2 linked regions of the Persicimonas caeni genome follow. The protein of the gene in region 1 binds, or shares a complex with, the protein of each later gene. Links are inferred from orthologs where the notes say so. Each region holds a gene or a part of one and is shown in the gene's direction. Other genes may lie near its edges.

What was found.
Region 2: the proteins of FIV42_RS10260 (region 1) and uvrB are in contact, whole or in part, in a crystal structure (PDB 7EGT), measured with the Thermus thermophilus proteins. The link is inferred for Persicimonas caeni from one-to-one orthologs. Residues at the interface, in WP_096412145.1 of Thermus thermophilus: His654, Arg656, Phe657, Gln666, Asp668, Glu669, Lys680, Arg681, Leu682, Ser683, Lys685, Tyr686, Ala687; in WP_096411307.1 of Thermus thermophilus: Glu23, Leu25, Arg26, Asp27, Gly28, Glu29, Arg30, Phe31, Arg55, Glu326, Asp327, Phe328, Glu379, Ser382, Gln383, His398, Gly400, Arg401.

What each region holds. Positions count from the first base shown.
Region 1 is NZ_CP041186.1:2,788,295-2,795,463, reverse strand. The notes cover bases 1,833-5,013. They hold FIV42_RS10260 (ATP-dependent helicase), read left to right. Parts: upstream 1,833-2,232; coding sequence 2,233-4,794; downstream 4,795-5,013. Other genes in these bases: FIV42_RS10255 (hypothetical protein), read right to left, coding at 4,835-5,013. Outside these bases: FIV42_RS10275 (invasin domain 3-containing protein), read left to right, coding at 1-15; FIV42_RS10270 (tetratricopeptide repeat protein), read left to right, coding at 101-973; FIV42_RS10265 (GNAT family N-acetyltransferase), read right to left, coding at 1,010-1,798; more of FIV42_RS10255, read right to left, coding at 5,014-5,488; ATP-dependent Clp endopeptidase proteolytic subunit ClpP, read right to left, coding at 5,492-6,112; FIV42_RS10245 (transglycosylase domain-containing protein), read left to right, coding at 6,338-7,169. UniProt on the Escherichia coli protein: A helicase with DNA-dependent ATPase activity. Unwinds DNA duplexes with 3'-5' polarity. Translocates on single-stranded DNA with 3'-5' polarity. Initiates unwinding more efficiently from a nicked substrate than double-stranded DNA.
Region 2 is NZ_CP041186.1:3,311,412-3,318,323, reverse strand. What follows is about bases 1,684-4,607. They hold uvrB (excinuclease ABC subunit UvrB), read left to right. Parts: upstream 1,684-2,090; coding sequence 2,091-4,124; downstream 4,125-4,607. Other genes in these bases: FIV42_RS12280 (DUF1287 domain-containing protein), read right to left, coding at 4,452-4,607; FIV42_RS12290 (bpX6 domain-containing protein), read left to right, coding at 1,684-1,902. In the rest of the region: more of FIV42_RS12290, read left to right, coding at 1-1,683; more of FIV42_RS12280, read right to left, coding at 4,608-6,095; FIV42_RS12275 (right-handed parallel beta-helix repeat-containing protein), read right to left, coding at 6,291-6,912. UniProt on the Escherichia coli protein: The UvrABC repair system catalyzes the recognition and processing of DNA lesions. A damage recognition complex composed of 2 UvrA and 2 UvrB subunits scans DNA for abnormalities.

The sequences.
Region 1 (7,169 bases):
GCTGCGATCGAGTGAGAGCCGTCGCGACGACGTTGTCGCGAGCGACCCGCTTTGCGGGCGGCTCGCGAGCATTTACCCCAGAGTTGAAAAGAGTTTGTTGATGTTCTCCCATCGCGTTCGTATTCGTCTGCTCACTTGCCTGCTTACCGGGGCGCTCACAGCCGGCGCACCTGCTGTGGTACTCGCTCAGCAAAACACGGAAGAAGCGACCAAAGCCGCCAAGCCGTCCAACGAGCAGCTCCGCCTCAACTCGGAGGCGGTCGGCGCCATCAAGAAGGGCGACCATCAGAAGGCAGTCAAGTTGCTCGAAGCAGCCAACGCCTTAGGGGAGTTCAACGTGACGTGGCTCAACCTCGGGCGCGCCTACCAAAAGATGGGTGAGTGCGACAAAGCACGGCAGGCCTATCTCAACGTCATCTCGGCGCCCGCCGTCAATGATCCCTCGCCGCGGCTCATCAACGCCAAGGCCGACCAGTACTTGAGCGAGCTCGACGAGGAGTGCACGGTCGCTGACGATTCCAAGCAGAAAATGGCGGATGCCGAGACGAAAGGTGACAAGGGCCAGCAGGTCAAGGAGCCGACCGATCTGCCCGCCGAGTCGAGTCAGGCCCAGTCGAGTCAGGCCGATTCGAGCAACGCGGTCGGGTGGACCCTCACCGCCACGGGTCTGGTCGTGGCCGGCGCCGGCGTGGGCGCGCATTTCTGGGCCGAGTCGATCCGCGACGACGTCACGGGCTCGGTCGAGGCGGCCGACGGCGGGGTCGTCGAAGGCATGAGCCGCCAAGAGGCGCTCTCCGAAGAGGCGCGCGCGAATACCCTCGACACCGTCGGCGTGTCGGCCATCGCCGTGGGCGCGGTGGTCACCGGCACCGGCGTCTTCTTGTTGTTGAGCTCGGACGACCTCGAGGCGGCCCCGACGGCTTCGGTCACCGCCGGTGGCGACGTCTCGCTCGGCTTCACCGGTCGGTTCTGAGCCGTCGCCATATTCCATCAAATGTTGGAGTCGGATTCAGGTGCTCACGGATGAGCAGCGGCCTTCCCAGAAGACGTTGTTGTCCTGGAAGCCAAAATTTGCGTACATCTTGATCGCCGGGTCGTTGTCGTCTTGGACGTTCAACGCCACCAGCGAGACGCGCTCGAACAATTCGTCGAGCAGGCGGCCGGTGCACTGGGTGGCCAGGCCTTGGCCGCGGGCGCTGGGGTGGGTGACCAGGTTGCCGATGACGGCCACGTCGTACTCTTCGCTGACCACGTGCACCCCGGCGATGGAGGAGAGCCCGCCGTTGCCGTCGCGGATGCCGAAATACAGCCCGGTTTCGAGCTGGGAGGGCTCGAAGAAGTTGTCCGGGTAGTGCTCGTACAACGCCATGATGGCGGCGGTGTCGCGGTGTCCCAGACGCTCGACGTCGTCGGTCGATTCGAGCGGCTGATAGTTTTCCTTCTCGAGCCCCATGCGATGCATGCGCATGGTGTCCGAGCAGTCGAAGACGTGGCGCACCGTGTCGATGTGGTGCTCGAGCACGTGGAAGTGAAAGCGCTCGGGAAGATGGTCTTTGGCGTCGACGAGAAACTCTTGGAAATTGGGCTTCGTGCCCACCATGAAGGCGACCGGCAGGCTCAGGCCCTGATAGATCAGCAACAGGCTGCCCAACTCGCCCGATTCGCTGCGGGCGCCGTACCAGCTACAGAAGGGGAAAAAGGCAGGGTCGAGGTTTCCGAGGAGGTAGGCGTTGGCGAGTTTATCCCGAGTGAGAAACTCTCTGAGTTCGTTGCGATCGTTGATCTGCTCGACGGCCATCTGTGCTCCAAATGCTTCCTCAAGTGACTTCGTTCGGGCCGCTGCCCGTCGCCGATCCGTGGCGTCTTCCCATCAATCTCAACGCGTCTTCACATAAAGACAGGTGGCGATGCAAGGTGCGTTCGACCACCGGCGTCGCTGTGATTGATGCAAGGCACAGTCACATGTCAGAGAGGGTAATTTACATCGACTAGTCTAACTCGCGAGCGGCGTAATCGCAATCGAAGTCGCGGCTCGCACGGCCCGACGGCGGCAGAAATTCTCGACGCCGAGGGCGTGTTTTCAAGGGCGCCTATGGGAGCAATGTGGTCATTTGCGTAGCTGGTGATGCGCATCTGCAGGACGGCCTCTTCTGCAAGGCAATTGTCATACGCAACATCCCCGGCTACCATCCCCGGAACAAACGTGCAGTAATCCCAAAGCTTCGAACGACGATGAACCTCCTGGAACACCTCAACCCGCCCCAAAAACAGGCGGTCGAGCACAAAGACGGCCCGCTGCTGATCCTCGCCGGCGCGGGCAGCGGCAAGACACGCGTGATCACCTACCGTATCGGATGGCTGATCTTGGAGGCAGGAGTCTACCCCGAGCAGATCTTGGCGGTGACCTTCACCAACAAGGCCGCCGGCGAGATGCGCGAGCGCGTCGACGATATCCTGAGCGCACACGGCGCCGGCGACGACGCCGAGGCGGTGACCATCTCGACGTTCCACTCGTTTTGCGCCCGCTTGCTGCGCCGGCACGCCGACAGGCTCGGGCTCGACTGGAACTTCAACATCTACGACGGCGACGACCAGCTCAAGTTGGTCAAGCAGGTCATGGAGCTCGAGGGGCGCCCCAAAGACCGCAGCGAGTCCAGGAGGCTGCGCGGGTATATCAACCGGATGAAGAACCAGGGCTACACGCCCGAGTTGGCCCACGAGAACGCGTTCAACGCAGTGGACGAGGAGGACGCGACCTTCTACGAGACCTATCAGGAGAAGCTTCGCGAGGCGAATTGTGCCGACTTCGGCGACCTGATCTTGGGCGTGCTCGAGATCTTTCGCGACGACCCGCGCCTGGCCGACAGCTACAGCCGCCACTGGCGCTACCTGATGGTCGACGAGTTCCAGGACACCAACCCGGCCCAATACGAGCTTTTGAAGCACTTGACGCGCTGCCACGACAACCTGGCAGTCGTCGGTGACGACGACCAGGCCATCTACCGCTGGCGAGGGGCGACGGTGGCCAATATTCTGGGGTTCGAGAAGGATTACGAAGACGCCCAGGTCATCAAGCTCGAGCAGAACTACCGCTCGACGAGCGTGATCTTGGAGGCGGCCAACGACGTCATCAAGCACAACCCGACCCGGCGCGACAAGAAGCTGTGGACCGAGCGCGAGGGCGGCGACAAGATCTCGCTCTTTACCGGCGGCGACGACCGGGAGGAGGCGACTTTTGTGGCCCGGCGCATCCACGAGATGGCCAAGGCCGGCGCCGACTGGGGTGACTTCGCCGTCTTCTACCGCACCAACGCCCAGAGCCGTCAGTTCGAGGAGCAGCTGCAAAACTGGGGCGTGCCGTATCAGGTCGTGGGCGGCATCAGCTTCTACGAGCGCTCCGAGATCAAGGACGTGCTCGCCTACCTGAAGGTCGCGCTGAACCCGGACAACGAGGTCGACTTCCTGCGCATCATCAACACGCCGTCGCGGCGCATCGGCAAGGTGACCATCGAGAAGCTGCAGCGCGCCGCGCGCGTACCCGGCATCGGCACGCTGTACCGGGCGGTGCGCTACGCCGCCGGCCACCTCGAGCCGTCGGCGGTGGGCGACGCTCCTATCGAGCCCGAGCCGTTCGACGTCGCCGACGAGGAGGCCTTGGCCGACGTCGACAGCCTGCGCGGGCGGACGAATTCGGGCGTCGAAGATCTGTGTGAGCTCCTGTTCTCGCTTCGCGACCAGATCGCCGCCGACGAAGGACTGGCCCACGTCAGCGAGTTTTTGCTCGATCAGATCAATTACCACTCGTACCTCGAGAGCGACGACGCCGAGCGCGTCGACGATCGATGGAGGAACGTGCGCGAGCTGCTCGGCGCGATGGAAGAGTTCGAGCAAGACTTCGAGGCGCGTGAGTTCGGGCCCACCGAAGACGCTGACGCGCCCGAGGGGACCGACATGGTCGCCGAGTCGCGTTTGGCCAAGCTGCTGGGCGCGTTTCTCGACCGCTCGGCGCTCGTACACAGCACCGACCAGATGGACGAGAAGGGCGCGGTGACCCTGATGACCGTCCACGGCGCCAAGGGCTTGGAATTCGACACGGTCTTTTTGGCGGGCATGGAAGACGAGATCTTCCCGAGCGTGCGCGACCAGTTCGACGCCGAGGAGATCCACGAGGAGCGCCGCCTGGCCTACGTCGCCATCACGCGTGCGCGTCACAAGCTCTACATCTGCAATGCGCGCCGCCGGCGTATCTACGGCAAGACGCGCAACACCGACCCGAGCCGCTTTCTGCTCGACATCGACCCCGAGCGCATCGAGATCGACCCGCAGAGCACGTCGAAACGCATTCGTTACAGCTCACGGCGAACCTCGAATCGAGGCGGCTACGACGCCTTCCGCCAGGCCACCGAGCAAGCCTACTTCGGCAGCGGCGTCGACCAAGACGCCTGGGAGTTCGACCAATCCCCGCCGATGTATAAGAATCAAGTCTCCAAAGCGGTCAAAAAGACGCTCGCGGAGGCCGAAGATGGCGACTTCGACACCTCGTTCTCCCAGGTGAATCCTTGGGACGACGAGTTCGCTCAGGAGGACGCCTGGTCGAGCGAACCCGACGCTCCTCCCGCTGGCGCCTCCCCGGGCAAAGACGGCCTGACCGGCTGCACCATCTCGCACTCACGCTTCGGCATCGGCGAGGTCGTAAACGTGTCTGGCAGCGGCGACAAAGCGGTGCTCACGATCAACTTCCCCGGCAAGGGCGAGAAGACGATCATCCGCAAATTCGTGAAGGTTTTAGGGTAGAGTTCACCACGGAGATCACGGGGACACGGAGAAAGGCACTCTATTTTCCTCTTCGTGTCCCTTGTGTTCCCCGTGGTGAATTTACCTCTTTGCAGTTCACGGTCGCTTTGAAAGAGCCTGAAGGGACGGGGCCGGCGGTCGACCAAGGGACGAGTTTGCCGCCGTTGCAGAAGACCGAGAGTTTTAGTTCTTGGCCGGTGCGGCTGGCGCGGCACTCGTAGTCGGTGGGGCCGTTTTGGACCGAGCGGGCGATGACTTGGATGATCGGGTCGTCGTCGGCTTCGAGGCTGGCCCCCGGTAAGGAGGCGACGGCGCCCCAGTTGGTACGCTCGGGGCCGAAGGTGGTCTCGTCTTCGCCCAGGTCGGCCGGCAGGCGAGCGCTCAGAAGGTAGGGGCGCACGCGCTGGCCCTCGATGGTGTGGATAGTCGCCGAGCGGGCGGTAACGTTCAGGTATGCCTCGCCCGAGTGAGAGTCGCCCGAACGCGAATCGCCGCCGGCCTCGACGACGCTGCACTCGGCCTCGGCGAGGTCGAATGAGCGCACGTCGGGGCCGACGGCGATATCGATGCTTCCTGCTTGTTCGACGGCGGGCTCGGACGCGGGAGCCTCGGCAGAAGGTTGCCCCTTGGAGCACGCAGCGCCGACGAGCAGCGCTGCGATGAGACCTGGCGTCGAGACTCTCGGACCGCGCACCGCTTACTCCCCAGCTTTCTCTTCTTTGCCGAGGCCAGGGCGGTTTTCGATGACCGTGTCGATGAGGCCGTACTCTTTGGCTTCGACGGCGCCCATGTAGTAGTCGCGGTCGGTGTCCTTCTCGATGCGCTCCATCGACTGGCCGGTGTGGTCGACCAGGACCTGGTTGAGACGCTCGCGCAGGCGCAAGATCTCGCGGGCCTGAATGTCGATGTCGGTGGCCTGGCCGCCGATGCCGCCGCGAAGCAGCGGCTGGTGGATCAGGATGCGCGAGTTGGGCAGCGCGAAGCGCTTGCCGTCGGCGCCTGCCGCCAGGAGCACCGCGCCCATCGAGGCCGCCTGGCCCATGCAGATGGTCGAGATGTCCGGGTTGACGTACTGCATGGTGTCGTAGATCGCCATGCCCGCGGTGACGCTGCCGCCCGGCGAGTTGATGTAGAGGCTGATCTCTTTGTCCGGATCTTCGCTCTCCAGGTACAGAAGCTGGGCGATGATGCTGTTGGCCACATCATCGGTGACCGGGGTGCCCAAGAAGATGATCCGATCTTTGAGCAGCCGGCTGAAGATATCCCAACCGCGCTCACCGCGGTGCGTCTGCTCGACGACGTAAGGAATGAAACCCATACAGATTACCTGCTTGATTGAAGTTCACTTGTTGCGGCGCGTTCGCTCAGTGGCGCGCGCCCAGATGCGTTCATTTAATAAAACCAGTTCGCGCCGGATTATGTTTCAACTTCGATCGAGTGTCCAGCGGTTCGCCAGAATGCTTCCCTTAGATGAAGCTAGCTTCTAATATGATTCGTCCGCAGGGCGGAAGTTCAAGTTTGGCGTTCCAAAACGTAGTCACAGATGTCCCGACGTTTCATCATCTTTGCGATCATCGGCCTTCTGCTCGGAGGCGTGATCATCGGCGCTCCGTACCTGCTCGAGAGCGCCGCCGAGGCGAAGCTCGCCGAGCAACTCGAGCGCCGTGGCGCCGAGATGACCTGGCGCGAGCTGTCGTGGAGCTGGCCGGCGACGGTCGAGATCGAAGGCGTCGAGTTCTCGGCGGCCGACGATCGGGTCTCGGGCGTGGTCGAGCGCGTCGAGGTCGTGCTGCCGTGGGACATCGCCCTGGCAGAGACGCCGCGCGTCGACGAAGTCGCGCTTTCAGGGGCGGCGCTCACCGTCGATCTGCGCAGAGCCTCCCGAACGGATGAAGCGTCGCCTGCGGAGCAGTCGTCGGGCTCGCACTCACTCGCTGACAAGCTTCGACGCATCGGCGAGGTGCGCGGCGAGGACCTTCAGGTCGAACTCGTGCGCCACGGCTCACCGCTGGCGAAGCTTTCGGTCGACGAGCTGCTCGTCTCCGAGCACGGCCGAGACGGCCGCACGCTGGACGTCGACGGCGAGCTCGATCTGACTCATCCCAAACTCTCCGTTCTGCCGCTCGCGCCCATTCGATGGAGCGCCAGCGGCTCGACGGGAGCAGAGACTGCCACAGTCGACTTGGCGGTCGAGGCCGGCGACGCCGACGAGGCGCTCGTCGAGCTCGATATCCCGGGCCGCGGCCGGTTGAGCGTCGGTCGTGCCAAAGTGAGCGCTGCCCTGGGCGCCGAGCGAGGTGTCGCGCTCACGCTGTACGAGGTCGACACGGCGCTCGGCGGCCAAAAGGCGCCGGCCGTCGCCGTCAAAATGGCCG
Region 2 (6,912 bases), 520 kb from region 1 along the record:
GACGCCGACCTCGACGTCAAAGACCTCGGGCCCACGCTATGGTCGCCCTCGCCGCGCGAGAACCTCGAGCTCGGGCTGCAAAAGAACCGGGTTAGCTCGGCGTTGTTCACCGCCGTCACGTTCTTCGAAGACCTGCAGGAGATCTACAGCCAGGCGTTCGAGGAGCTCGAGCGGCGCGGCGAGATCGAAAAGGCGGCGTTCGTGCTGCTCGAGCTGCTCGATATGCCCTACGAGGCGGTCAGCTTTTTGGAGACCCACGAGCGCTTCGAGCTGGCGGCAAAGATCGCCGAGGGGCGCGAGCTGTCGGGCGGCATGGTCGTCAGGCTGTGGTTTTTGGCCGGTGATGTCGAGCGCGCGCTGTTGGTTGCCCGGCGAACGGGCGCGTTCGCAGGTGCTGTGTCGCACTTGGAGCAAAGCGACCCCGACAAGGCGAAGCAGTTGCGGCTCTTTTGGGCCGACCACCTGGCCAGCGCGGGTGACTTTGGCGGGGCCGTCTCGGTGATCTGGCCGGTCGAGGAGGCGCGGCATATCGCCTGCGAGTGGCTCGATCGTGGCATCGACGTTGGCGGTGCGCTCGCCGCGCGCATGTATGTGTGGAAGGCGTCCCTGTTGCCCGGCGAGTTCGACTCCTTCCGCAAGGAGGTCTTCGCACTTCTCGACGACACCTCCAATGCCCGCGCCCACGAGCGGCGCGCGCTGGTCGACGCGCTGCGCACGACCCACGACCACAACGCCGTGCTCGACGTGCTGCGGCGAAAGGCTGCGCGGATGATGGTCGCCGAAGAGCTGCGCGCGCCGGGGAGCTTCGGGCCCGAGGAGATCGAGGCGATGGCGGGCTCGATCGACGAGTTTATGCTCTACGAGGACGTGCGCCGGGTCGATTTCCGGCCGGTCACGCGCCGAGAGCCGGTGTCGGTGCAGATCGCGGCCGAAGATTGCGGCGCGGTGCATATCCACGACGCGGCGAGGTTGCCCGACGGGCGGCTTCTGGTGGCTTTGGGTGATGCAGGCATGCGGGTGGTGTCGCTCGACGGGCGAACGATCGCCCGGTTCGACCAGCCGTCGGACGCGCTCGTCATTTCAGACAGCGGCGATCGCGCCATCGCAATCAAGCGTCTAGACGGGCGCCGAGTTCGGCTCACCCGTGTCGACCTGGTCGAGCTGTGGGCTTCGCATTGGTGCTACGCAGATATCTCCCGTTGGGCGGACTCCTACGACGGCTCGATCTGGTTTGTCGCCCGCGTCGATACGTTCATCGGCGTCGACGCGATGGCCGACGACTTTAGCGCCCTGTGGCGGGTGGCCGAGGTCGGCGGCTGGGTGAGCTCGATGCAGCGAAGCGAGGAGCACCTGAGCTTCGTCCTCCAGAATTGCGAGGTGTGGAATTACGAGTTGCCGTCGCTCATGCTGCGCGAGCGCGCGGAGGTCGGGGTGCCGGAAGACGAGCACGGCCTCAACCGGTATGTCGACGCTGACGGTCAGACGATGACCGTTCGTCAGGCGGTGTTTGCGCGGGGCCAAGTGTGCAGGGCTTATCATGAGGTTCGCGGAGAGCATCTGCCCGAGGAGTCGCATTGTCCGCTCCACGTCGAGTTCGGCGATGTGCACCGCCAGCGTGTGAGCTGGGAGCTCGGGACCGGTTTCGATGCGGCGCGGGCGGAGGTGCACGGAGAACGCGTGGCGTTGCTGTTGCACGGCGACGACGATGTCCGGCTGATGCTGCTGAGCACCGAGCGCGAGGAGCCGCAGCTCACTGTTCAGCTCGACGGCGCATCTTACCCGTATGTCTTTCCGGGCGTTCGCTTCGACGGGCAGTGGTTGACGCTTTGGGACGAGCGGGGGCGCCTGCTCAACTTCGACGCCCAGACGCTGCGTCTCGACTGCGATCTGCGCCTCTCCTGACGTGGAATGACTCGTCTCGCTCGCCGGTTTTCGTGGCGCGGGATTTCCGTTATGGTGGGCGCGAGACTAAACGCCTGTTCAGTCGTTTCGGAGGGAGCGCTTCGGGCGCGGGACCAGGCCTAGAAGGCCTGTCTCCAAACATGGATCAGGCCTAGAAGGCCTGCCTCCAAACATACGTGGCGAGATTTATGAGCGATCGTTTCAAATTGGTATCGGAGTACGAGCCCAAGGGCGACCAGCCCAATGCCATCGCCGAGTTGGCCGGTGGCCTCAATGAGGGCTTGAAGCATCAGACGTTGCTGGGGGCGACCGGCACGGGCAAGACCTTCGCGATCGCCAACGTGATCGAGCAGGTCAACCGGCCCACGCTCGTGATGGCGCCCAACAAGACGCTGGCGGCGCAGCTCTACAACGAGTTCAAGGAGCTGTTTCCGCACAACGCCGTCGAGTATTTCGTCTCGTATTACGACTACTACCAGCCCGAGGCGTATATCCCGTCGACGGACACCTTCATCGAGAAGGACTCGTCGATCAACGATGCCATCGACCGGATGCGCCACTCGGCCACGCGCAGCCTCTTCGACCGCAACGACGTGATCATCGTCGCCTCGGTGTCGTGCATCTACGGCCTGGGCTCGTCGGAGGCGTACCACGGCATGCTCCTGTTCCTGGAACAGGGCCAGGAGGCGCGCCGCAAGGACGTGCTCGCCAAGCTCATCGACATCCAATACGACCGCAACGACTACGACTTCTTTCGCGGGAAGTTCCGCGTGCGCGGCGACGTCGTCGAGGTCTTCCCGGCCTACGAGGAGGATGAGGCGATTCGCATCGAGTTTTTCGGCGACGAGATCGAGGCGATCTACCGGATCGACCCGTTTCGCGGCAAACGCTTGGAGAAGCTCGACAAGATCGCCATCTACCCGAACAGCCACTATGTGATCCCGCCCGATCGCAAAAAGAGCGCGATCGACTCGATCAAAGACGAGCTCAAAGAGCACCTCGAGAAGCTCATCAGCCAGGGCAAGTTGTTGGAGGCGCAGCGCCTCGAGCAGCGCACCCAATTCGACATCGAGATGCTGATTACGATGGGCTTTTGCAACGGCATCGAGAACTACTCGCGGCATATGTCGGGCCGGCGCCCCGGCCAGGCGCCGCCGTGCCTGATCGACTACTTCCCCCAAGACTTTTTGATGGTCGTCGACGAGTCGCACGTGACCGTGCCCCAGATCGGCGGCATGTACCGCGGCGACCGCGCCCGCAAAACCACGCTCATCGAGCACGGCTTCCGGCTGCCCAGCGCCATGGACAACCGCCCGCTCAAGTTCGAGGAGTGGGAGGACAAGATCAACCAGATCATCTACGTGTCGGCGACCCCGGGCGACTACGAGCTGGAGAAATGCCAGGGCGTGGTCACCGAGCAGATCATTCGCCCGACCGGTCTGATCGACCCGCAGGTCGAGATGCGCCCCGCCCTCGAGCAGGTCGACGACGTGTACGGCGAGGTTCGCAAGCGCATCGACGCCAACGAGCGGGTGCTCATCACCACGCTGACCAAGCGCATGTCGGAAGACTTGACCGAGTACTTGCGCGAATTGGGCGTCAAAGTGCGCTACCTGCACAGCGACATCGACACCATCGAGCGCATGAATATCATCCGCGACCTGCGCCGAGGCGAGTTCGACGTGCTCGTGGGCATCAACCTGTTGCGCGAGGGCCTCGACATCCCCGAGGTGAGCCTGGTGGCCATCTTGGACGCCGACAAGGAGGGCTTCTTGCGCAGCACGCGCAGCCTCATCCAGACGATCGGGCGCGCCGCGCGTAACTCCAAGGGCCAGGTCATCTTGTACGCCGACAAGGTCACCGACAGCATCGAGGCGGCGGTCGACGAGACCAACCGCCGCCGCGAGATCCAGATGGCTCACAACGAAGAGCACGGCATCACGCCGCAGACGATCAAAAAGAAGATCGCCGACATCGAGCAGCACGTGCCCGGCGCGCCCGACGAGGTCGCCGCCGGCACCAAGACCGCCGACGAGGCGACCAAATTCGACTTCGACAACGTCGAGGCGCTCAACTCCACCGAGCGCATGGAGGCGAAGATCGAGGAGTTGCGCGAGGAGATGAAGGCGGCGGCGGCCGACTTGCGCTTCGAGGATGCGGCGGACCTGCGCGACAAGGTGCGTGAGCTGGAGAGTCGGCTGTTGGGTGTGAACGTGGCGTAGCTTCGGTGCGGGGGCATCTTGCCCTCGTCTTCTCGGTGCGGGGGCATCTTGCCGTCGTCTTCTCGGTGCGGGGGCATCTTGCCCTCGTCTTCTCGGAGCGGGGGCATCTTGCCCTCGTCTTGTAGAGTTGGCCTTGCAGATGCGCCACCTCAACCCCCCGGCGCGTTCGCGCCTGCCCCCCACGCGTCGCTTTGGGGGGCGAATGGTCGGCCCCACCACCACATGTGTTCGTTGGAGCAACCATTTCCTCCCCAACGGCGCTTTTTGCCGTTAGGGGAGGTGCCCGGAGGGCGGAGGGGTTGAGGTGACTATTCTGCAAGGTCCCCTCTACAAAGCTACCTGCACCAACATCGGCTCATCCTTCAGGTCGAGCCAACCCAGAAGCTCGACCAGCGCGGCTTGCTTGGTGGACGTGCAGCCGAGCGTGGCGCCCTCGCCGACGGCAAAAGTGTGCAGGAAGATGGCGCTGCCTGCGCCCTTTTTGACGTCCTTGGTGTTGTGCTCGACGACCAGCCCCAGTCGGTACATGGCGAGTTTTTCGGCCGACTTCCAGTCTCCCTCCTTTCCGTCCGCGCCCACCCGCTGCCAGGTGTTGTAGTGGGGCGAAGTCGGGTCGTCGACCCAGCGGTCGCGGGCGTCGACGCTGCGCCAGGGCCAGTCGCCCTCGTAAGGCTTTTCGACCGTGCCGAAGGCTGTGCCCAGCCCGAAGACGCCGGCCGGGGAGCGCTTGTCGCCCTCCTTTTTGGCTTCGAGATCGCCGGCATCGAAGTCGTACAACCCGCGTCCCTCGCCCAGTCCCGCCGCGCCCAGGCGCACGTCTACCAGCTCGCCGACTTGCTGCCAGCCATCTTCCGTACGCCGAAATCGACGCAGCGTGCCGCGTGAGCTCGACGCCGAACCCGTTTGGACCAGGATGACCTGCTTGTGCTTTTGGGGCAGCGAGATCTTGTAGTCTTTCAGCGCCTCGTCGAGCCCACCGAGCGCCTCTAGTTTCTGCGACGGCACTCGAAACCGGTGGGTCACCGGCACAAACTTCAGCAAATCCATCGCCTGGGTGTGATACCCGTCGGACCAATTGTTGATGACCAGCGGCAGGCCCGACTTGCCGAGCGTGTCGCTGATGATGCCGACGTGATCCGGGCGCTCGTCGCGCATGGTGTTCATGAAGACGACGTCGCCAGGCGCCCACATCGCGCCGTCTTTGGCGAGTGCGTCGGCCTTGGGATCCGTACCCAGCTTCTGCCAATGACGCTCGAAGTAGGGCAAGATCGTCTTGACCCGGCGCTGGTCGATATTCGGGTCGGGCTTCTCGACCATCGGGTAGGACTTTGGGCTCGCCTCGATGTCCTCGTGCAGCTCTTTTTGCAGGTCGATGCCGGCATTACGCACCGCGCGGATGACCATGTCGGTGCAGACGCCTTCGGTGCGCGGGACGTCGCCGCCGGGGTAGTCGAGGCCCTTGTAGCCGCCCTGGTATTTGGCTCCGTTGAGCGCGGTCTTCTTGGCGCCGATGAGGATGTCGAGCGCGTTGGGGATGCCGTCTTGGTCGACGTCGTTTTTGGCCCAGCCGGCGATCGCCTTGGCTCCGCCCATCTGGGCGTGGGCGAGGGCGACGGGGGTGCCGTCGATGTAGGCGAACAGCGAGCCGTCGCCGGGCGGATCGACGACGGTGACGTCGCGCTTGGCCAGCCAGGTTGGGAAGGCGAGCTGTACCTTCGGGTCGAGCTCGGAGAAGACGCCCTTGTCGGCCTCGGCGGGGCGTAGGGGCGCTTTGGGGGCCGGTTTGTTATCAGCGCGGGAATTGCTGCCTCCGAGGTCGGTGCTGGCCGGCGAAGTCTGTTCGGAGGCTTTGGTACCAGCGCTGGAAGCGCTGCCTCCAAGGGTGGGCTCGGAGCGAACTTCGTCGCAGGCGAGCAGTGCGATGGCTGCGAGCAGCAAGAGGGACAAGCTGTAGTGCGACGAGTAACTCATGGGTGGCTCCCGTGTTGAGGCGAGCGGTCGATTTACTAATACGTCACTATTTGAAGGGTCGCTCGGTTCTGCGTGACGGCCAATTCCACGACCCTCAAATTGTAGTTTGTAGCCGTAAATAGCTCCCGGCAACCGCCCACGCCCGAAAGAACGACCCTCACGTATGACTGGAAATGTCCCGGCGGCACAAAAGCTCTATTGTGCCGCGAACGCCCCCACTGCCGCCGGATCGTCAAAGCAGCGACCGTCGTAATCCGGAAAAGCCTCGCCCGACAGCGTGCGCGCTGCGCCGACGGCCGGGCTGTCTGTCCCAATACGGTAGTCTCCGCCCGCGCGGTCGGCGAAGCCGGGCTCTTGCTGCACGATGCTGTCCTGGGGGGCCGGGATGCCTCCGCTCAAGCTCGGGCCGCTGAAGTTGGGGTCGTCGAGGGCGAACCACAGGTTATTGGCGAAGGTGAACGTCTCCGGGGCGGTGTTGCCGCCGACGTTGACGAAGACGCCGTTTCGCAAATCGGCCGTGTTGAAGACGACGATGTTGTTGACGAAGAGCCCGTCGCGCGACGGCACGAAGCGCTCGTCGGTCGACTCCTGGAGGATGCGAGCGACCCAGGTCTTGGGTTCGATGACGGTGTTGTGGGCGAAGACGCACGCGTCGCAGCCCACATACGCCATCGGGGCGCCCGATGCGGCGCCGACGCGCTCGAAGACGTTGGCGACCACGCGGATGCGCACGCCCTCGTAGGGGGCGTCCTGCGGCCGGAAGTAGGCGAGGCCGGTGCTGCCGCCGGCGTTGATGCCGCGGCCGGTCACGTCGGCG